DNA from 2 places in the Mesorhizobium sp. B2-8-9 genome. Region 2 is predicted to be linked to the other one. Evidence: predicted binding sites of a transcription regulator. Region 2 holds the regulator's gene; the other holds the start of a gene.

Region 1 (11,116 bases), on a different contig from region 2:
TTAACCTTACCAAGGCTTTAACGTGAACAAGTCGGTTGAGTCCGTTGAACGACTCACTGGCGCGTTCGAAAACCGCCGTACCGGGTTTGCGCGGGGGCGGCTGGCGGAATGCGGTGCGAGGACAGTGCATGAAAACCGACATCAAGGTCGAAGTGGAACGGTTGGCGGCCGATCCACGCATCACCGACTATGATTTCTGGCGATCGCTGAAGAACGTCAACAATGAGATCTTCCACATCGCCAACAACAACGAACCCATCCCGTTCGACATGATCCGCTGGCGCATGATTCTGAAGCAGGCGCGCATGAAGCGCGGCCACGCTTGATCCATCGTCGCTGCCTCATCCTCCCTGACCAGCCATAGCTGCCGAGTCACAACCGCCGAATCATGGCTGCTTGAACCCGCACAGCGGCGAGCGCGGCTCGACCGGTGACGACTGGATGATGGCGGTGTTGGTCATCGCATAGGGAATGATCCGGTCGATCATCCGCTCGAGCTCGCTCACCGAGCCGACATGGGCGAGCGCGATGAAGCAGTCCTCGCCGGTTACCCGGTCGCATTGCGCGATTTCCGGCAGCTCGCGGATGATGTCCGCCACCACGGAAAGCTGTCCCGGCACCGGCCGGATTCTGAGCCATGCCGACAGCCTCATGCCGAGGGCAGCCGGATTGATCCTGACCGTATAGGCTTCGATCACGCCGTTATCCTGCAGCTTGCGGATGCGCTCCGCCACGCTCGGCGCCGACAGCCCGACCGCGCGCGCCAGTTCCGCCGTGCTGATACGCGCATCCTTTTCCAGGAACCGCAGGAGCTTCAGATCGATCGCGTCCAGATCGACATTTTCACTTCGAAGGTTTTTCAAGCCAAACCTCTTCCATCAGAAAGCAAACCGTCAATCAAGCCATTCATCACACATGTAATCCGCGAGTTTCGCCTGCGATAATGCTCGCTTGAAAACGCGAACGCAAATTCCAGCTGCAAACCGGGCCGCCGCCGATGCGCACCCCGCCCTCGCCGGCCCCACCATGCTTGCTGGAATGGCCAACGCGTTGCCGCCGCATGTCTGGTTCTGCGTCAGCGCGGTGTTCCATTATCTCGGGCCGGCCTTCGCCGTGCTGCTTTTCGCTCAGGTCGGCGTGCTCGGCATGGCCTGGCTACGCATCGCCACCGCCGCTCTCATCTTCGCCCCATTGACCAGGCCCTGGCGCGTTTTCGCCGGCGCCGATCGCGCTCAACGACTTCTGCTGCTCGCATTCGGCATCTGCCTGGCGGTGATGAACTGCTCGTTCTATCTGGCGCTCGACCGGTTGCCGATCTCGCTGGTGGCGGCGATCGAATTCGTCGGCACGATCGCGGTCGCGCTGGTCGGCCTGCGCAGCCGGCGCAACTTTGCCGCGCTCGCTGTTGCCGTTGTCGGCACCTTGCTTCTCATCGACGTGAAATGGTCCAGCGATCCGGTCGGCTTGTCCTGGGCCTTTTTGAACGGCGCCCTCTTCGTCGGCTACATCGTGATCGGTCACCGCGTCGCCCAGGCAGGCATCGGCATCGCCGGCCTCGGCGCCGCCATGGCGGTCGCTTTCCTCATCGTGTTGCCCATCGGCTTTCGCGAGGCGCTGCCCGCCTTCGCGTCGCCGCAGCTGCTCGGCGCCGCGATCGGCGTCGGCATCTGCTCTTCGGTCATCCCCTACATCTGCGACCAACTCGCCATGGCGAGGTTGCCGCGCGCGAGCTTCGCATTGATGCTCTCGCTCCTGCCGCTCACCGCAACGCTGATCGGCGTCATCGTGCTGCGCCAGGTACCGAGCGTCACCGACTGCATCGGCGTTGCGCTGGTCATCGCCGGGGTCGCCTTCCACAAGCCGGTGCAGGAATGATCTGCCGACGGCTGTGGTGGGGCCGTTTGCAGGCCGGGCTCACCTGAATATCAATACGCCTTAGGCCAGTTTCTCCTTCAGGAAAGCAATTGTCCGGCCCCAGGCGAGATCGGCGGCTTTCTTGTCATAGCGCGCGGCCGAGGTGTCGTTGTTGAAGGCGTGGTTGGCACCCTCATAGACATAGACCTTGTATTCGACATGGGCGGCGTCGAGCGCCTTCTTGTAGGTGTCGATGCCGGCGTTGGTGCGTTCGTCCAACCCGGCATAGTGGAGCAGCAGCGGCGCCTTGATCTTTTGAGCGTCCTCGGCCTTGGGCTGCATGCCGTAATAGGCGACGCCGGCGCTGAGGTCGGGCGCATGGACGGCGAGTTGGTTCACCGCGCCGCCGCCCCAGCAGAAGCCGACCGCGCCGACCTTGCCGTTGCCGTCCTTGAGGCCCTTGAGATAGGCGATCGTCGCCACGCCGTCGGCGGCGACTCTGGCCACGTCGAGCTTGGTGAACATGTCGCGCGCCTTGTCCTCGTCGGAGGGCGTTCCGCCAAGCGGCGACAGGAAGTCCGGCGCCAACGCGATGAACCCCTCCAGCGCCACGCGCCGGGTGACATCGCGGATATGCGGGTTCAGCCCCCTGTTCTCGTGGATGACGATGACGCAGCCGAGCTTGCCTGACTGGTTCGCGGGCTTGACCAGATAGCCCTTCATCTCGCCGCTTGAGCCGGGATAGGTGATGTCCCCTCCCTTAACGCGGCTGTCGTCTTCGGCGACGATCGCCGCTTGAGCGGAATTGGCCGCCAGCATCGGCGCGATCGCCGCCGCCGCGGCACCCGAGCCCGCCAGCTTGGTCAACTGCTCCATCAAGCGGCGGCGGTCGAGCGTCAGATGCGTGTATTCGTCATAGGCATCGATCATCGCCTGCGTGATGACAGGCTGCGTGACGACGGGCTTGGCAACGGGGCTGGTCATGATTTTCCTCGACGGTTGGCGGTGGACCGCAAGATAGGGTCGAGTATCGCATGGTCCAGTCACGCCCCGGTGACGACCCATATGGGCGGAACCCTGGTGGAGCCAACCCGCCGTCGCGCCGACAAGCCAGCGCGATTCATCACATTTTGGTCATTTCCGAAAGGCTTGATGGTGCTGTCACATTAGGACGTGAAGTTGCCTGAGCGCCCTACCGAAACGAATGACGAAAAGGGGAATGCCATGAACATCCAGGATATCATCAACACCGTTTCCTCGAAGGCCGGCCTCGACGAGCCGACCACCGAGAAGGTTGTCGGCACCATTTTTTCCGTGCTCGAGCATGAGGCTGAAGGCACCAGCATTTCGTCTTTCTTCGACCAGATCCCCGGCGCCGGTGAGTTGGCCCAGAAATATGACGTGATGGCCGCCGGCGCGACGGCCAATTCGGGCGGCGGACTTCTGTCGTCGCTGCAGGGCGCGCTGGGCGGCGTGCTCGGCGAAAAGGCCGGCGCGCTGATCAACGGCATCGCCGCGCTCAAGGCGTCCGGCCTCGACATGGCGCAGATCCGTCAGGCCGGCGAGACCTTGATCAAGCAGGCCGAGGTTGCCGCCGGCCCTGATCTGACCAACCAGGTGCTGGATCAGGTGCCCAGCTTGCGGGGTCATCTCGGGCTTTGAAGCATTCCGAACCGGTTTTGAACGGCTCGGCCTTTCGACGGCAAAGCTGATCCGCTTTCTGGCGACCGAAGGCCTCCCACCGGCGAAATCGATTAGTCCACCTTATGGGGAACAAGATAGTTCGTAGTTTTTGTGCCTCGGGTGACTGTTAGGGCGGAATATCCAGGCGGCGGCGAATCGGTAACCGTGGCGTCAACCTCCCTGCATCGGCCAATAACTTCGCCGACAGGGGACTTAGCCAAACGATCCGCCAAGGCCGCTCTGCATTCATCGGCGGAGTAGATTTGAGGCGCGATTTCGAGCGGCCGACAAGCCCACCCCGGACTGCACGAAAGCAAAATCATTATCGCTGACGCCTCCGGTCCCATTTCGTATTTTCCTTAACGCTCATCCGACGTGACAAAGGACAGTGCGATCAGGTCATCAACGTCGATGCCGCCGCGACCGTTGTCCAAAATGTCGGCGAGAGCTCCCGACCTACGCCGACTGGCAGTGCCTTTGGAAAGGGCCAGCTTAGCCGAGTAGCCAAGGCGCAATTTGGTCTTGCAGTCATCGTACCTGAAGATGCTTACCGCCTTGAACCATGAACCGGTTTTGATGGATCGGCGAGTGGCAGCTAGGGCACTCGTAACGGATGCTCACGTCCCGCAACTCATTGGAAATCGACACCGTCCACCTCCTGCCCGCCCCTACGGATGCCCGCCATCCTGGGGGTGACGGGCATCCATAAACTGGCGATGAAGGGACTCATGTCCGCCAGTCGGGGACACAATGAGATAGTGGGCTATATGTTTCGTCCTTGGGACCAATGCTTGTGATGTGCGACTTCAGTCGGAACCGATAGCCCGACTGGGGACTTGCGCCAGGAACGAACCAACCGACCCTCCGTTGACCCACTGCCGGAAGCTCCCGCTACAGCGGTTGAGCACAAAGCAGAGGCTCCAGCGCTGGCGGGTTACGCGCTGGAGCCGTCTTAAAAGGTTGGAGCGAGAAAATGAAAGACTATCGGAACAGTGTCCTGGAGGCTCGTTGGCTTCTCGCCGTACCCGCGTCGCTTCTCCTGACCGTCCTGCTGGCCGGCTTCTTGCTTTCGTAGCAGGCCGGCCTCGCCTTGTCCTATTTCGGCAGCGTGTAGGCCATCACGTAATCGCCTGGCTTGGTGCCGACCGAGCCGTGGCCGCCGGCGACGATGACGACGAACTGGCGGCCGTCGGCCACCGTATAGGTCATCGGCGTCGACTGGCCGCCCGCCGGCAGCCTCGCCCGCCACAGCTGCCTGCCGGTGGTGAGGTCGTAGGCGCGCAGATAGTCATCCACCGCGGCGCCTAGGAAAGCGACGCCGCCCGCCGTGATCATCGGCCCGCCGATGCCGGGAACGCCGACCTTGAGCGGCAAAGGCAGCGGCGTCATGTCGTAGACAGTGCCGTTGCGGTGCTTGTAGGCGATGTTTCCCGTCTTGAGGTCGACGCCGGCGACATAGCCCCAGGGCGGCGCCTGGCAGGGAATGCCGAGCGGCGACAGGAACGGTCCCATCACCACCGCGTAAGGCGCGCCTTCATTGCGGTTCAGCCCCTGCTCGCTGCCCTTGGTATCGCCCGGCGGCGGCACATCCGCGCGCGGGATGAGCTTCGAGGTGAAGGCGAGGTAGGTCGGCATGCCGAACATCACCTGCCGCACCGGATCGACCGCGACGCCGCCCCAGTTGAAGACGCCGAAATTGCCGGGATAGATCAGCGAGCCCTGCAGCGAGGGCGGCGTGTAGCGTCCCTCATAGCGCAGCTTCTTCAATTCGATCCGGCACGCCAGCTGGTCGAACATGGTGATGCCCCACATATCCGCACCGGTCAGCGGCTTGGGATTGAAGGACAGGTCCGAGGCCGGCTGCGTCGGCGAGGCATGATCGCCCTCGATCGCGCCGCGGGGCGCCGGCACGTCTTTCACCGGAATGATCGGCTCGCCGGTGCGCCGGTCGAGCACGTAGAGATCGCCCTGCTTGGTCGGCCCGACCAGCGCCGGCACGACGCCGTTCGCGGTGGTGATGTCTATCAAAGACGGCTGCGCCGGCACGTCCATGTCCCACAGATCGTGATGCACGGTCTGCCGCACCCAGCGCAATTGCCCGGTGTTGAGATCGAGTGCGGTGATCGAGGAGGAGAATTTCTCGACATTGGCGCTGCGGCCCATGCCGAGCTGGTCCGGCGTCTGGTTGCCGAGCGGAACGTAGAGCAGTCCCAGCTTCTCGTCGGCGCTCGCCGTCGACCACATGTTGGGCGAGTTGTGGGTGTAGGTTTGCCCGGCGGGCAGCGGCGTCGTCACGTCCGGATTGCCGGAATCCCAATTCCATAGGAGCGCGCCGGTGCCGGCGTCGAAGGCGCGGATGACGCCGGACGGTTCCTCGGTCGAATAATTGTCATTGACAGCGCCGCCGACGATGATCTTGCCGGCGACGATCAGTGGCGCCGACGTCGAATAGTAATAGCCCGACTTCGGATAGGGCATGTTGGCCATCAGGTTCAGCGTGCCGGCCTCGGCGAAGGACGGACACACCTGCCCGTTCGCGGCATCGAGCGCGATCAGCCGGGCGTCGGAGGTCGGCAGATAGATGCGCGCGGCGCAAGGCTGGCCGGCGGCGATCTTGGCATCGGCATAATAGGACACGCCGCGGCAGGTCTGGTGCTGGCGGTTGGGGTCGAGCTTGATCTTCGGATCGTAGCGCCACTTCTCCTTGCCGCTCGCGGCATCGATGGCGATGGCGAAATTATGCGGCGTGCAAATGAACAGCACATCGCCGATCTTCAGCGGCGTCACCTGATAGGTCGTCTCGCCGATATCATCGGGGCCTTTCACGTCGCCGGTGCGATAGGTCCAGGCCGGCTGCAGCTTGGCGACGTTGTCCGGCGTGATCTGGTCGAGCGGCGAATAGCGCTGGCCGAAGGGCGTGCGGCCGTAGAACTGCCACTCGCCGGCCGGGATGTCGCCGCCGAGATTGGCGGCCGTCGCCGCCTTTTCGGTGCCCAGCGTGCCGCCGATATCCATGGGATCGGCGGTCATCGAATAACCGGCGACCGCGAGCGAGGCGAGCACGGCCAGGATCAGCGGCGCGCGTCCGTCCGGCCCCCGCAGCCCCCGCCTTGCCCACGGCGTCAAAAGCCACAAGGCGATGAGCACGATGACGCCGCCGCGCGGGCCGAGCTGCCACCAGTCGAAGCCGATTTCCCACACTGCCCAGCATAAAGTGGCAAGCACGAACAGCGCGTAGAGCCAGAGCGAAGTCGACCGGCGCCTGAAAAGCAGCCAGGCGGTGATCAGGAAGATCAGGCCGGCGATCAGGTAGTACCAACTGCCGCCCAGCGCGATGAGCCAGATGCCGCCGCCGCCGAGAATGAGACCGATGAGGAAGAGGACGAGGGAGGTGATGGTGACAGCCAAGACGGTGCTCCTTCGACTGTTGCGCCTTCGCGGCCGCTCTGAGGCGACGGCGAGCCGTCCCTGCCCTGCCGGCAGCTTTCCCTCACCCGCTCCGGCTGTCAAGTTGGGGCCAGACACGCGAAACTAGAACAAAACGTAGACAGTTCTGGTCTTTCGCTGCCGAATCACTACATTCGGGGGCGATGTCGGGCTTTTCCGAAGAGATGCCTTTTTTCGATGAACCGAATGCGCGGCCCGCTGCGGCCCCATCCGGCATAGCCGCGCGCGCCATGGCCGCCCGCAGCGGGCAGAACAGCGCGCCCGATTATCTGAAGGGCCTGAACCCGGAGCAGCGGCTCGCCGTCGAGACGACCGAAGGCCCGGTTCTGGTGCTTGCCGGCGCGGGCACAGGCAAGACGCGGGTGCTCACCACGCGCATTGCCCACATCCTTGCCACCGGCAGGGCCTTCCCCTCGCAGATCCTGGCCGTCACCTTCACCAACAAGGCCGCGCGCGAGATGAAGCAGCGCATCGGCATCCTGATCGGCGAAGGCAATGTCGAGGGCATGCCTTGGCTCGGCACCTTCCACTCGATCGGCGTGAAGCTGCTTCGGCGCCACGCCGAGCTTGCCGGGCTGAAATCGGACTTCACCATTCTCGACACCGACGACGTGGTGCGGCTGATCAAGCAGTTGATCCAGGCCGAAGGGTTGGACGACAAGCGCTGGCCGGCCAAGACCTTCGCCCAGATGCTCGACAACTGGAAGAACAAGGGCCTTGGCCCCGACGAAATCGCGGAAGGCGATGCGCGCAGCTTCGGCAACGGCAAGGGCCGCCAGCTCTACAAGGCCTACCAGGAACGGCTGCAGACGCTGAATTCCTGCGACTTCGGCGACCTGCTCTATCACCCGATCCGCATCTTCCGCGCCTATCCGGACGTGCTGAAGGACTACCACCGCAAGTTCAAATACATCCTCGTCGACGAATACCAGGACACCAACACCGCGCAGTATATGTGGCTAAGGCTGTTGGCGCAGAGGCCGCATTCTGGGCGCAGCCCATCGGCCGAAGGCCGCAAGCCCGACCGGGCGTCGGCCGGCCAGGCCGCCCCCGCGGAGGCCAGCGAGCGAAGCGAGCGCGCGGCCGTGAGCGAGAACAAAGTCAACATCTGCTGCGTCGGCGACGACGACCAGTCGATCTATGGCTGGCGCGGCGCCGAGGTCGACAACATCCTGCGCTTCGACAAGGATTTCCCCGGGGCCACCATCATCCGGCTGGAACGCAACTATCGCTCCACCGCGCATATATTGGGCGCCGCCTCCCACCTCATCGCCCACAATGAGGGCCGCTTCGGCAAGACGCTGTTCACCGACCGCGATGACCCCGAGGACGACAAGGTGCATGTCCACGCCGCCTGGGACTCGGAGGAAGAGGCCCGCGCCATTGGCGACGCCATCGAGGCCTATCAGCGCCAGAAGCATAATCTCAACGACATGGCGATCCTGGTGCGCGCCTCCTTCCAGATGCGCGCCTTCGAAGACCGTTTCATCACGCTCGGCCTGAACTACCGCGTCATCGGCGGCCCGCGCTTCTACGAGCGCTTGGAAATCCGCGATGCATTGGCCTTTTTCCGCGTCGTCGCCAATGGCGGCGACGACCTCGCCTTCGAGCGCATCGTCAACGTGCCGAAGCGCGGGTTGGGCGAAGCCACCATCCGCCAGATCCACGACACGGCGCGCGCGATGCGCATCCCGATGCTGGAAGCCGCCGCGACGCTTGCCGAAAGCGACGAGCTGAAGCCGAAGCCGCGCGCCGCATTGCGTGAGGTCGCGGCCAATTTCGAGCGCTGGCAGAAGGCGCTGGAAAGCACCCCGCACACCGAACTCGCCGAGACCATCCTGGAGGAAAGCGGCTACACCGACATGTGGAAGAACGACCGTTCGGCGGATTCGCCCGGGCGGCTGGAAAACCTCAAGGAGCTGATCCGCTCCATGGAGGAGTATGAATCGCTGCGTTCCTTCCTCGAGCATGTCGCGCTGGTGATGGAGGCCGAGCAGGGCGAATCGCAAGATGCGGTCTCGATCATGACGCTGCATTCGGCCAAGGGCCTCGAATTCGAGACCGTCTTCCTGCCTGGTTGGGAGGAAGGCCTGTTCCCGCATCAGCGCGCGCTGGATGAAGGCGGACGCTCCGGCCTCGAGGAAGAGCGCCGGCTCGCCTATGTCGGCCTGACGCGGGCGAAAAAGAACCTGCACATCTGGTTCGTCTCCAACCGCCAGATTCACGGCCTGTGGCAATCGACGATCCCCTCGCGCTTCGTCGACGAATTGCCGGAAACCCATGTCGATATCGCCGACAGCGGCAACAGCTACGGCGGCTACGGCAACCCCTATGGCGGCGGCTCGTTTGCTTCCGGCCGCGGCGGCGGACGACAGAACCCCTACGGCGCCTCGCGCTTCGACAATATCGGCGCCAAGGACCAAGGCAGCTTCTCCAACACCTATGCCACGCCCGGCTGGCAGCGCGCGCAGGCGAACCGCACCGAGGCGACCGACCGCAACTGGGGCACGCGCTCCGGCCACCAGGTCGAGCGTATCGGCTATGGCGAGACCGATTCAGGCTACGGCGCCGGCCGCACCAGCGTGAAGGGCCGCACCATCGAGGGCGAGCTGGTCGCCAAATCCGTCGCCGACACGCCGTCCGCCTTCAATGTCGGCGACCGCGTCTTCCACCAGAAATTCGGCAACGGCAACATCGCGGCCATCGACGGCAACAAGCTCACCATCGATTTCGACAAGGCCGGCCAGAAGCGCGTGCTGGACGGGTTTGTCGCGCCGGTGTGACCGGCCTCCTCACCTGTACCTTGCCTGGTTCCACTTATGGCCGAGCAGCGACAGGATGATGATCAGCCCGTTGAAGAACTGCACGTAGAAGCCGCTCAGGCCCGCCGCCACCACGCCGGTCTGGATGAACGACACCGTGACCGCGCCGATGGCGCCGCCGACCACCGTGCCGATGCCGCCCCAGGTCGGCGTGCCGCCGACGAACACCGAAGCCAGCACGGGCAGCAGATAGCCGTCGCCTGCCGTCGGCCACCAGGTGAAATTGATCATCACCGAGAAGGTGCCGGCGATCGCCGCGCCGATGCCGACGAAGACAAACACCTTCACCCGGACCCATTTGACGTCGATACCCATCTGTCTTGCGCTGTCGGGATTGTCGCCGACCACTTTCACCTGCGCGCCGAAACGATGCCGGTTGTAGAGCAGCGCCGAGAACACCACGAAGGCGATAGCCCAGAATATCTGCACCGGGATGCCCCAGACCTGGCTGGAGAAGATCTTGTAGGCCGAGCTGTCGGCAAGGCCGGTCAGCGCCGTCGACTTGCCTTCGTTGATGATCTGGATCAGCCCGCGCAGCAGGAAGTTCATGCCGAGCGTGGCGATCAGCGACGACAGCCCGCCATAGACGACCAGCGAGCCGACCAGGAAGCCGAGCAGCGTGCCGGTGACGAGCGCCGCCGCGATGCCGATAAACGGATCGTAGCCGGCCTGCACGACCAGCGCGAAGACCCAGGAGGCAAAGCCCATTGTCGCCGGAAATGACAGGTCGATCTCGCCGCAGGTGACGACGAAGACCAGCGGCACGACCACGAATAGCGCGACGGGAAGCGTCGTCAGCACGGAGCTGTAGAGATACCAGGTTGTGAAGACGGTGGGGTTGGCGATGATGAACACCGCCATCATGACTATGAACACGGCGAGCGTGCCGAGCGAGGCGCGGTTGTCGAGGACAAAGCCGCGCAGCCAGTGATTGGACGGATGGCTCCATTCCTTGGCCTGTCCCTTGGCTGCCTTGCCGCTTGCCGTTCCCAGAGGCGTTTGCAGATCGGGTTCCATGGCCTTGCTCATTGCGCTCCCTGCTCCGCGCCCTCGTGCAGTCCCGGCAATCCGCCGGGGTGTGCTACGTCTTCCATGAAGTTGATGAGGTCTTCTGCCGACTTGACCTCGTTGCGGTCGGCCGCGAGCGCCACCTTGCCGCGGTCGAGCACGACGAAGCGGTCGGCGATGTCGAAGACATGGTGGATGTTGTGCCCGATGAACAGGATCGAGCGGCCGCTCGCCCGCACCTGGCGCACGAAATGGAAGACCTTGGCGGTCTCGGTCAGCGACAGGGCCGTGGTCGGCTCGTC
Region 2 (11,116 bases):
CGTCACGCTCGGCGGCGCCTCGGTCGGCGACCACGACCTCGTCCATAACGTGCTGACCGGCGAAGGCATGCAGCTCGATTTCTGGAAAATCGCCATGCGCCCCGGCAAACCGCTGATGTTTGGCCGGCTTGGCAATATCCGCTGCATCGGCCTGCCCGGCAATCCGGTGGCAAGCATTGTCTGCTCGCAACTCTTCCTGAAGCCGCTGCTTGCGCGGCTCGGCGGCCGCGATCATCGGCAGGACGTGCGAACGGCTCGGCTTGGCACTGCGATCCGGGCCAACGATCTCAGGCAGGATTACGTGCGCGCGGTCGTGCGCGAGGACGCCGGCACCTTCGTCGCGACGCCTTTCGGAATCCAGGACTCCTCGATGCTGCGGATGCTCGCCGACGCCAACGGCCTGATCGTGCGCGAGCCCTTTGCGCCGGCGGCGGAAGCCGGCGCCGAATGCAGCGTGCTCATGCTGCGCTAGGCTTCGACGAAGTCGATCCTGATACGTCGACGAAGTCGATCGTAACCTTATTCGTCCACCAACGTACGGGTCAGGGGATGATCCCGGTCGGCGAGGCCATCGACAACGTTGAAATGATGCCGGTCCGGCTCGACCACTGAACGGGTGGAGGCGCCGAGCCCGGTCCAGATGTTGGCGAGCAACGCGCTCTGACGCAGGAATTCCGAACGCTCGCCGCCGCCGGCCCAGCAGGTGATGCAGGCTCCCTGTCGAGGCCGCAACAATGCCGGGCTTTCGCTCCGCGCTTCCGGCTCGTCGATGTTCAGGGTCTCGTTCAGCGCTGTGAACATCAGCGGCCGAAGGTCGTGCAGGCCTGAAATCGAAACCACTTGGCGTATGCGCCGCGCCACATCGGATGATAGCGGTGAGGCCGTGGTCACCATCCGGCTGGCGAGATGCCCGCCGGCCGAGTGCCCGGTCAGCATCAGCGGACCATCGACCATGGCCGCCGTCTTCTCGATCGCTGCAGCGACCTCGCCGACTATGCCGCCGATCCTGGTCTGCGGGCACAGCGTGTAGGAGGGCATGGCGACGGCAAAGCCGCGGCCGAGCGCGCCTCCAGCCAGATGCGACCAGGAGCTCTTGTCCGACTCCATCCAGTAGCCGCCGTGGATGAACACGACGAGCCCCCTTGGCGCCGCAGACGGGAGAAACAGGTCGAAGCGATTGCGCGGCGCTTCGCCGTAGACAACATCGAGCCGCGCCCTGCCCTCTGACAGCAGCCTTTCGCGAAACGCCCGCGCCGGCCGATCCCACGCAGCCGGCCAGCGGTCGCCGCCCGCGATATTGGCGCCATTTGCATAGGCGTCATCCCAGTCGGCAATACGATGTCCCAGCAACGGTGTCTCCTCGATCAGGTCATTTGTTCGGCATCGCCGATTCAAAGTCAGGTAACGGTTGTTTTGATGGCAAAGCGCGCGTCTTGCCAGATGCCAGTGCGCAGGATTTCCTGCAGCACCTCGACCGCATTCCAGACATCGCGGTAGCCGACATAGAGCGGCGTGAAGCCGAAACGAATGGTGGATGGCGCGCGGAAATCGCCGATCACGCCGCGCTCGATCAACGCACGCATCACCTGGTAGCCATGCGGATGGGCGAACGACACCTGGCTGCCGCGCTCGGCGCCGTTGCGTGGACTCTCCAGCTCAAGACCGAAGCCGCCGCATTTGGCTTCGACAAGCCGGATGAACAGGTCCGTCAGCGCGACGCTTTTTCTCCGCACGGCCCTGATGTCGACATCGTTCCACATATCCAGCGCCCCTTTCAGCGCGCGCATCGACAGCACCGGTTGCGTTCCGCACAGGAACCGCCGGATGCCCGTGCCCGCGGCGTAGCCCTGCTCGAACGCGAAAGGCCGGGCATGGCCCCACCAGCCGCTGAGCGGCTGGCGAATGTCGCGGTGATGGCGGCTCGCGGCGTAGATGAAGGCTGGCGAGCCCGGCCCGCCATTGAGATACTTGTAGGTGCAGCCAATGGCGAAATCGGCATTAGAGCCGTCGAGATCCACCGGCAGCGCACCCGCCGTGTGGCAGAGGTCCCACGCGATCAGCGCGCCGGCTTCATGAGCCTTACGGGTGAGCGCCGCCATGTCGCGCAGCCGGCCGGATTTGTAGTTGACGTGGTTGACCAAGATGACCGCGACGCGATCGTCAACCAGTTCCTCAATCGTCGGGGCATCGGTGCCTTCGAGCCGCAGCACCGTGCCGAGCCGCGTCGATGCGACGCTTTCCGCCATGTAGAGGTCGGTCGGAAAGCTGTCGCCCTCGGCAACGATCACCGAACGCTCGGGCCGCATTGCAAGTGCCGCATGCAGGACCTTGTAGATGTTGATCGAAGTCGTGTCGCAAACGACCGTCTGGCCGGGTTTCGCGCCGATCAGCCGTCCTAGCTGGTCACCCAGCTCGATGGGCATATCGAACCAGCCGGCGGTGTTCCAGGCGCGGATGAGATCCCGCGCCCATTCCTGCCTCGCGGCAGTCTCGATCTCGCTGAAGGCGTCTACCGAAGCAGCGCCCAGCGAATTGCCGTCGAGGTATATGACGTCTTCCGGCAAGACGAAGCGATCGCGCATGGCGCGCAGCGGATCCGCGGCATCCATCGCCTCGACTTCGGCGAGATCAGGAATTCCCCTCATTGTGCTGCCGCCTCCATTTCGATCTGGCCAAGGGGGTTGTCTCACCACCGTCGGCGACAGGGCAAGAACCTTTGGTCCTACGTTAGCTGGTCCATAGACGGCGAAGACTGCGGATCGGAACTTCGCCAAGGTTGGCATTTTGGGTTCGTTTCGTTCACGGTGCCACGCGCTTACGGTAGAGCCGACGTGATCCCAACCACGGCTTCGTGATCGTGGCGGGTTGTATTTCAGCGTAAGGGGAACTCCAAAATCGAGCGAAATCAATGCCGCTGCCCCAGGAGGGGCAGCCGGCCGTCACCGGATGCGACATTGTTTCGGCAGCCTTAACAAATTCACTAAACTTTAAACGGTTGCGGAACACAACTGGAACAGATAGTGTTTGTTCTGGGTTTGTTTTTCTGATTCTGGTTTCAGAACCCGTGGGGGCCGCCGATGCTGACGCGCAAACAACATGAACTCCTGATGTTCATCCATGAACGCCTGAAGGAGAGCGGGATTCCTCCATCATTCGATGAGATGAAGGAGGCGCTCGACCTTGCCTCCAAGTCCGGCATCCACCGGCTGATCACTGCGCTGGAGGAACGTGGCTTCATTCGCCGGCTGCCGAACCGGGCGCGCGCGCTGGAAGTGCTGCGCCTACCCGACTCGATCGCGCCTGGCCTGAATGCCGCGAAGAAGTTTTCGCCGAGCATCATCCAGGGCGGCCAAGGCAATCTCAGTCGCCAGGTCAAGCCGACGACGCCATCGCGCACCCCGACGCCAAGCAATGACGACGAGGCCGCGGCGGCCGTATCCATTCCGGTGATGGGCCGCATCGCCGCCGGCGTGCCGATTGACGCCATCCAGCACCAGACGCATTCGATCTCGGTGCCGCCGGACATGATCATGGGCGGCGAGCATTACGCGTTGGAGGTCAAGGGCGACTCGATGATCGAGGCCGGCATCTTCGACGGCGACACCGTCATCATCCGCAATGCCAACACCGCAAGCCCGGGCGAGATCGTGGTGGCGCTGGTCGACGATGAGGAGGCGACGCTTAAGCGTTTCCGCCGCAAGGGTGCCTCGATCGCGCTCGAGGCCGCCAACCCGGCCTATGAGACCCGGATCTTTGGACCGGACCGGGTCAAGGTTCAGGGCAAGCTCGTGGGACTTATCCGCCGCTACTGAGCAGAACTGCCCCGGCCTTCTTCGCCCGAACGACAATCTATTGGCCCGGTGCGGCGGCTGGTTTCTCCGGCTGCTTATAGGGCGCCAGTCCCCTCGCCTCGCGCGTGTATTTCCGCTGCTCGTGCCAGGGTCGGTATGGTTCTACGACCGCGTAGCGGACGGTTGGCCGCGCGGTTGCCGATTGCGGATCGAAGAAAACGGCGGCGCTGCCGTCGCGCGCCAGCTGCCGCTTGGTGACGACGAGCACACGCGGATCGCGGCACGGGTTATAGGCCGTGGCGTCGTTGATGACGATGAGGTCGGCGAAGCCGCAGGCCGGCCGGGCGGTGTCGCGGGTCTCGGCGAGCGCGACGATCGCGCCGGAAGGATGCCGACCGATGCAGAGATCGCCGCTGCAATAGAAGGGCGAGCCGGGCGGCAGCTCGACGGGATCGGCAATGTCCAGCGTATCTTTGGCGAACCTTTCTGGCGGCACGATCTCCTCGGCTTTCAGCGCCCGTTTCCAGTTGTCGGTGGTGAACTCGTTGGAGCGTTCGCGGTTGACGGCAAGCTCGCCGCCGCCGATCGGCATCGCCACCAGATGCGCATCCTCCGAGATAAGTACGTCCGGTGTGCGGACGTGCGGAATGGCCAGCAGCGCAGCGAGCGCGAAAGGTACGGCGGCAAGCCTCAGCCAAGTGGTAGCCATGGTCGCGATGACCAGCGCGACCGTCGCCAGCAGCACCGACTGGATCGAGATCAGCCCCACGGCGTCGACCGGTGAGCGCTCGGAAATCCATGCCGAAATGGCGATCATCGCCGTCAGGCCTTTGCCCATGACAAAGAGGAAGGGACCGTCTAAGCCGAAGGGCATGGCCAGCGCGCTCAGCACGGCGAACGGCATGACGACCAATGAGACGATCGGCATGACCGCCAGATTGGCCAGCAGGCTGAGCGGCGACACCCGCTGGAAGTGCCAGATGGCAAACAACAATGTTGCGCTGCCCGCGATGAGCGACGTCACGGCGGCGCCACCCGCTCCAATCGCCAGTTTTCGCGATAAGAACCCGAGAAACGAACGCTTTGCCGGCGGCGCGGTCGTTTTGCCGGCGCGATAGTCGGCAAAGCCGGCATAGGCGCCGACCAGGGCGGCGGTGGCGGCGAAGGACATCTGGAAGCTCGGGCCGACCACTTCATGCGGCGAGACCAGGATGACGGCGATGGCAGAGATCGCCAGGTTGCGCATGGTCAGCGCCGCGCGGTCGAAAAGCACGGCGACCAGCATCACGCCAAGCATGATGAAGCTTCGCTCGGCCGCCACCACGATGCCGGAGATCACGAGATAGGCGGCGATCGACGCCAGCGCGATGCCAGCGGCATATTTCTTCACCGGCCGGCGCGACGAGAAGTCCGGAAACAGCGCGAAGGCGCCGCGCAAAAGCACCATGATCGTGCCGGCGACCAGCGCCATATGCAGGCCGGAGATCGAAATGATGTGGTAGATGCCGGTCCGCCGCATCGACTCATTGATGGCTTCCGGAATGCCAGCACGAACGCCGACGATCAGCGCCGCCGCGATCTCGCCCTCGGAACCGCCGATGCTGCTCCTGATGTGGTCGGCAATCCCCTCGCGAGCATTTTCTATGGCCGATGCCACGCGCGCGCCAAACGGCACCTCCGTTGGCGCACTCGGGGTCGGCGCGACAAGTTTCGGATCGCCCAGGAAAAAGCCGCTGGCGCCTATGCCGGCAAAATAGCTGTCGAAGGAAAAGTCGTAGCTGTCCGGCCGAACAGGACCTGTCGGCGGCAGCAGCTTGGCATAGCCGGTCAGCATCGACCCGGCCGACATGCCGGACGGGATCCTGCGCGCCGACAGCCTGATGCGGTCCGGCGCGTAGCGCAGCTTCGGACGCTCCGTGGATATCAGATCTATGGTGAGCCGGACACGGCCGTTGGCCATCGCCTCGGCGGTGACGAGGCGGCCCGTCAGCCGTGTCTGGATTTCGGAACCCAGCATCGGGGTCGCCATCCGCCAGGTCTCCACCTTGGCCGCGAGAAAGCCCAAGGCGCAGAAAAACGCCGCCATGAAGACAAGGTGCGTTCTGTGCCGGGAACGCGAGACCGCCGCGCAGACCGCCATCAGGGCGACCGCCGCGAGCGGCCTGTAGAGGTCCGGCTCGGCGCTCAGCGAGAAGTAACAGATCACGCCGGCTGCCAGGAACACCGGCACCAGCAGAAAGCCGACGCCGCGGTCGAGCTCGGTGGTGGCGGCGACCGCAACGCTTCGGCGCAGAGCAGGAAGCGAAACGCGGCCAAGCTGTCTGCGGATCCGGCCGACATTGGCTGTCGGCGATGCTGGCGGTAACGTGCCGCCGCCAGTTGGCAGAAGCCCGGCTGGCGGACGCGGCGCCTGAAGCGAAAGCGGCGTTCCCTCTTCGGGCACGGCATGAGCGAACATCAGGCGTTCGCTGACGCCTGCTGTCGTTTCCCCGCTCTCCTCCGCGCCCCGGCCACGTCCAGCCATCGGGTCTGCCCCTTGCGCCCCAGACCGCCTATGCTACATGAACGCCGGTCGCGTGGAAGTCTGCGCGAAACATGCATTTTTCAGCGCTTCCTCGAGAGTTCCATGTCCGACAAGGTCGTCACCCGTTTTGCCCCCTCGCCTACAGGCTACCTGCATATCGGCGGAGCGCGCACGGCGCTGTTCAACTGGCTCTATGCTAAGCACACCGGCGGCACGATGCTGCTGCGCATCGAGGATACCGATCGCGAGCGCTCCACCGAAGCCGCCACGGCTGCCATTCTCGACGGGCTGACCTGGCTTGGCCTCTCGTGGGATGGCGAAGCCGTCTCGCAGTTCGAGCGTGCGCCGCGTCACCGCGAGGTGGCGGAGGAGCTCGTGCGCATGGGCAAGGCCTATTACAGCTACGAGACGCCGGCGGAGCTGGAGGCGATGCGCGAGGCCGCACGTGCCAAGGGCCTGCCGCCGCGTTACAACGGCCATTGGCGCGACCGCGGCCCCTCCGAGGCGCCGGCAGGCGTCAAGGGCGCGATCCGCATCAAGGCGCCGACCGAGGGCGTGACGATCGTCAACGACCGCGTGCAGGGCGAGGTGCGCTTCCCCAACAAGGATCTCGACGACTTCATCATCCTGCGTTCCGATGGCGTCCCGACCTACATGCATGCCGTCGTCGTCGACGATCACGACATGGGCGTCACCCACATCATCCGCGGCGACGATCACCTGACCAATGCCGCGCGCCAGACGGTGATCTACAACGCCATGGGCTGGGACGTGCCGTCGATGTCGCACATCCCGCTGATCCACGGCGCCGACGGCGCCAAGCTGTCGAAGCGGCACGGCGCGCTCGGCGTCGAGGCATATCGCGCCATGGGCTACCTGCCCGAGGCTCTGCTCAACTATCTGGCCAGGCTCGGCTGGAGCCATGGCGACGACGAGGTGATGTCGATTAAGGACATGATCGCCTGGTTCGACATCGGCGACGTCAACAAGGGCGCGGCCCGCTTCGACTTCGCCAAGCTCGAGGCGCTGAACGGCGTCCATATGCGCAAGATGGACGACCGGGCGCTGTTCGACATCTTCGTCGCCACCTTGCCTTATCTCGAAGGCGGCCCGGCGCTCGCGGCAAAGCTCGATGACCGGCGCAAGGCGCAACTGCTTGCCGCCATGCCCGGCCTCAAGGAGCGGGCAAAGACGCTTGTGGAACTGGTCGACGGCGCGGCGTTCCTGTTCGTCGAGCGGCCGTTGCCGCTGGACGAGAAGGCGGCGGGCTTGCTCAACGCGGATGCGCGCGCGATTCTGCGCGGCGCGCATGGCGCATTGTCTTCTGTTCAGGGCGACTGGAACGCCGCCTCGGCCGAGGCTTCGATCCGCGACTTCGCGCAGGCCGGCGGGCACAAGCTGGGCGCCGTGGCGCAGCCCCTGAGAGCCGCGCTGACCGGCCGCACCACCTCGCCAGGCGTGTTCGATGTGCTTGCCGTGCTGGGCCGCGAGGAAAGCCTTGCGCGCATTGGAGATCAAATCGATTAGGAGCGAGCTGGCCCAAGAAGATTGGCATTGAAAGGTGTGTTTCGCAGTGCAACATTGGGCTTGGCCCAATCTGGCACGCACCTCCTAAAATGCGGTGGCGAGTTCGCGCATTCCGGTGACTTCGACGTGTCGTTTGCAGGAATTGCCTTGCCGGCATGAGGAACAAAAGGAGTTGAGAATGAGCGAAGCTGCGACAAAACCGGAACCGGGCAGCAAAAAGCGCGAGTCGGCCGCCAGGCTCGAGCTCGCCGGCAAGACGCACGAATTAAAGGTGCGAAGCGGGACGGTCGGGCCGGACGTCATCGACATCGGTTCGCTCTACAGCACCACCGGCGCCTTCACTTACGATCCCGGCTTCACCTCCACCGCGAGCTGCGAATCGGGGATCACCTTCATCGACGGCGATGCCGGCATCCTGCTGCATCGCGGCTTCCCGATCGATCAGCTCGCCGAGCACGGCGACTTCCTCGAGGTCTGCTATCTGCTGCTCTACGGCGAGTTGCCGACCAAGGCGCAGAAGGACGACTTCGATTATCGCGTGACGCGCCACACGATGGTGCATGAGCAGATGTCGCGCTTCTTCACCGGCTTCCGCCGCGACGCGCATCCGATGGCGGTGATGTGCGGCGTGGTCGGCGCGCTGTCGGCCTTCTATCACGACTCGACCGACATCTCGGACCCGTATCAGCGCATGGTCGCCTCGATGCGCCTGATCGCCAAGATGCCGACGATCGCGGCGATGGCCTATAAGTACCATATTGGCCAACCCTTCATTTACCCGAAGAACGATCTCGGCTTCGCGGCCAACTTCCTGCACATGTGCTTTGCCGTGCCATGCGAGGAATACAAGATCAATCCGGTGCTGGCGCGCGCGATGGACCGCATTTTCATCCTGCACGCCGACCACGAGCAGAACGCTTCGACCTCGACCGTGCGCCTGGCCGGCTCTTCGGGCGCCAACCCGTTCGCCTGCATCGCCGCCGGCATCGCCTGCCTGTGGGGTCCGGCGCACGGCGGCGCCAACGAAGCGGCCCTCAACATGCTGGGCGAGATCGGCCATGTCGATCACATCCCCGAGTTCATCGCCCGCGCCAAGGACAAGAACGACCCGTTCCGGCTGATGGGCTTCGGCCACCGCGTCTACAAGAACTATGATCCGCGCGCCAAGATCATGCAGAAGACCGCGCATGAGGTGCTGGGCGAGCTCGGCATCAAGGACGATCCTCTGCTTGACATCGCGATGGAGCTGGAAAAGATCGCGCTGACCGACGAGTACTTCATCGAAAAGAAGCTTTATCCGAATGTCGACTTCTATTCCGGCATCACGCTGAAGGCGCTGGGCTTCCCCACCACCATGTTCACCGTGCTGTTCGCGGTCGCCCGCACCGTCGGCTGGATCGCGCAGTGGAAGGAAATGATCGAGGATCCGCACCAGAAGATCGGCCGCCCGCGCCAGCTCTACACCGGCGCCACGGAACGCGATTACGTGCCGATTGCGAAAAGGTAATTGAGCGAATATCGAAATAGCGAGTAGCGAATAGGGGAAACGGGCGAAGCCGACACAGCCCTATTCGCTATTCGCTACTCCCTATTCACTCTCTTTATGCACCCCATCACCACCTCGGCGGCGATCTCGCCCGAGGGCCGATCGGTCGCCATGCGCCGGGCAATCTCGGCAAAGCCCGCCTTTTGCCAGGCGCGCATGCCGGTGTCGGCAAACAGGGCTTCCAGCTGCCGCGCCAGGTTCTCCGGCCGGACATACTGATCGTAGAATTCCGGCACCAGCGCGCGGTCGGATATCAAATTGGGCAGCAGCGCCGACCACGTCGTCACCAAATGCTGCAGAAGCTGGCGCGCGATCGGGTCGAGCTTGTAGCAGGAAACCATCGGAACGCCCGCGAGCGCCAGTTCCAGCGAAACCGTCCCAGACGCGATCAACGCCGCGTCGGCCTTGCCGAAGGCCTGCCATTTGCGCTCCGGCTCGGTGATGATTTCCGGCTTGTCGTCCCAGCTCGCGACCGAGGCCTTCACCAGCTCGGCGACATGCGGCACCGTCGGCAACAGCAAGCGCAGGCGGTGGCCGCGCTGGCGCAGCGCCGACATCGCCTTGCCGAAGGGCTCGATCAGCCGCACCTCGCCGCGGCGCGAGCCGGGCAGCACCAGCACCGTCTTGACGCGGTCGTCGGCGAGATCGCGCGGCTGGCTCTGCGCCTTGGCGGCGCCAAGCACGCCCGGATCCTGCGTCAACCGGTGGCCGACGTAAGTGCCCGGCGGTCCGCCAAGACGAGCGAGCGCCTTCACCTCGAACGGCAGGATGCAGAGGATGTGATCGACATAGGGCTTCATCGCCACAGCCCTGCCCGGCCGCCAGGCCCATACGCTCGGGCAGACATAATGGACGATCGGAATGGCCGGCGCCGCTGCGCGGACCTTCTTTGCGACACGCAGAGAAAAATCCGGACTATCGATGGTAACCAGGCAGTCGGGCCGCTCGGCTGCGATCATCGCCGCCGTCTGGCTGATGCGACGCATCAGCCGCGGCAGGTCGCGTAGCACCGCGCTGAAGCCCATCAGCGCGATCTCGCCGCCGTCGAAGAGTGGGGTCAGCCCCAGTTGCTGCAGGTGGCGGCCGCCAATGCCGACGAGCTGCACCTTGCGGCCGGTCGTGCGTTCGAGCGCCCGCACGATGTCGGCGCCAAGCAGATCGCCGGATTCCTCGCCGGCGACGATCGCGAGCTTGAGCGGCTTGTCAGCGACCATTAGCCGGCTCCTTATTGGCCGCCTCCATGGCGGGCAGGCCGACGATGAACAGGCCGAGAGCATTGGCGCGCGCCAGCGTTTCCGGACCTTCGAGAATTAGGGAGTGGCCGGCTTCCAGCGCAATGCCGGCCAGCCCGGCGGCATGTGCGGCGTCGATCGTATGCGGGCCGATGGAGGGCAAGTCGGCGCGCAGCTCCTGCCCAGGCTTGGCGCATTTGACCAGCACGCCGCGCGCCTTGCCGGCCAGCCTGCCGTGGCCGCGCAATTCCCGCGTTCTGTCGAGCAGGCCGGCAGTGCCCTCAATGCCTTCCAGCGCGATGGCTCGACCTCCGATCGCAATCGCCGCCTGGCCGATATCGAGCGCGCCAATGGCTTTGGCGGCGGCGCGTCCGGCTTTGATGTCGCGCCAGTCCGATTGGTTTGGATGAGCCGCCGTCAACGTGCCTTCGCCAGCCGTCAGTTCGGGAACGACCTCATGCGCGCCGACCACCGCAATGCCCCGATCTTCAAGGCT

The links. The regulator LexA, encoded in region 2, represses DNA repair genes until DNA is damaged. The targets are predictions, from matches to a motif close to TGTTCNNNNTGTGTTCNG.
Region 1: FJ423_RS05115 (UvrD-helicase domain-containing protein) is a predicted target of LexA. The motif match lies at 7,070-7,087, and genes of this name have one in related genera.

What each region holds. Positions count from the first base shown of each region.
Region 1 is NZ_VFTQ01000003.1:158,088-169,203, reverse strand. It holds gene FJ423_RS05150 (hypothetical protein) at 129-326, shown strand; gene FJ423_RS05145 (Lrp/AsnC family transcriptional regulator) at 387-863, opposite strand; gene FJ423_RS05140 (DMT family transporter) at 1,039-1,875, shown strand; gene FJ423_RS05135 (dienelactone hydrolase family protein) at 1,936-2,838, opposite strand; gene FJ423_RS05130 (hypothetical protein) at 3,079-3,516, shown strand; gene FJ423_RS05120 (glucose/quinate/shikimate family membrane-bound PQQ-dependent dehydrogenase) at 4,633-6,945, opposite strand; gene FJ423_RS05115 (UvrD-helicase domain-containing protein) at 7,128-9,767, shown strand; gene FJ423_RS05110 (ABC transporter permease) at 9,777-10,835, opposite strand; gene FJ423_RS05105 (ATP-binding cassette domain-containing protein) at 10,832-11,116, opposite strand, start outside.
Region 2 is NZ_VFTQ01000006.1:148,828-159,943, reverse strand. It holds gene glp (gephyrin-like molybdotransferase Glp) at 1-472, shown strand, start outside; gene FJ423_RS10135 (alpha/beta hydrolase) at 520-1,350, opposite strand; gene kynU (kynureninase) at 1,398-2,645, opposite strand; gene lexA (transcriptional repressor LexA) at 3,078-3,812, shown strand; gene FJ423_RS10120 (ComEC/Rec2 family competence protein) at 3,850-6,315, opposite strand; gene gltX (glutamate--tRNA ligase) at 6,418-7,842, shown strand; gene gltA (citrate synthase) at 8,021-9,349, shown strand; gene lpxB (lipid-A-disaccharide synthase) at 9,424-10,602, opposite strand; gene lpxI (UDP-2,3-diacylglucosamine diphosphatase LpxI) at 10,592-11,116, opposite strand, start outside.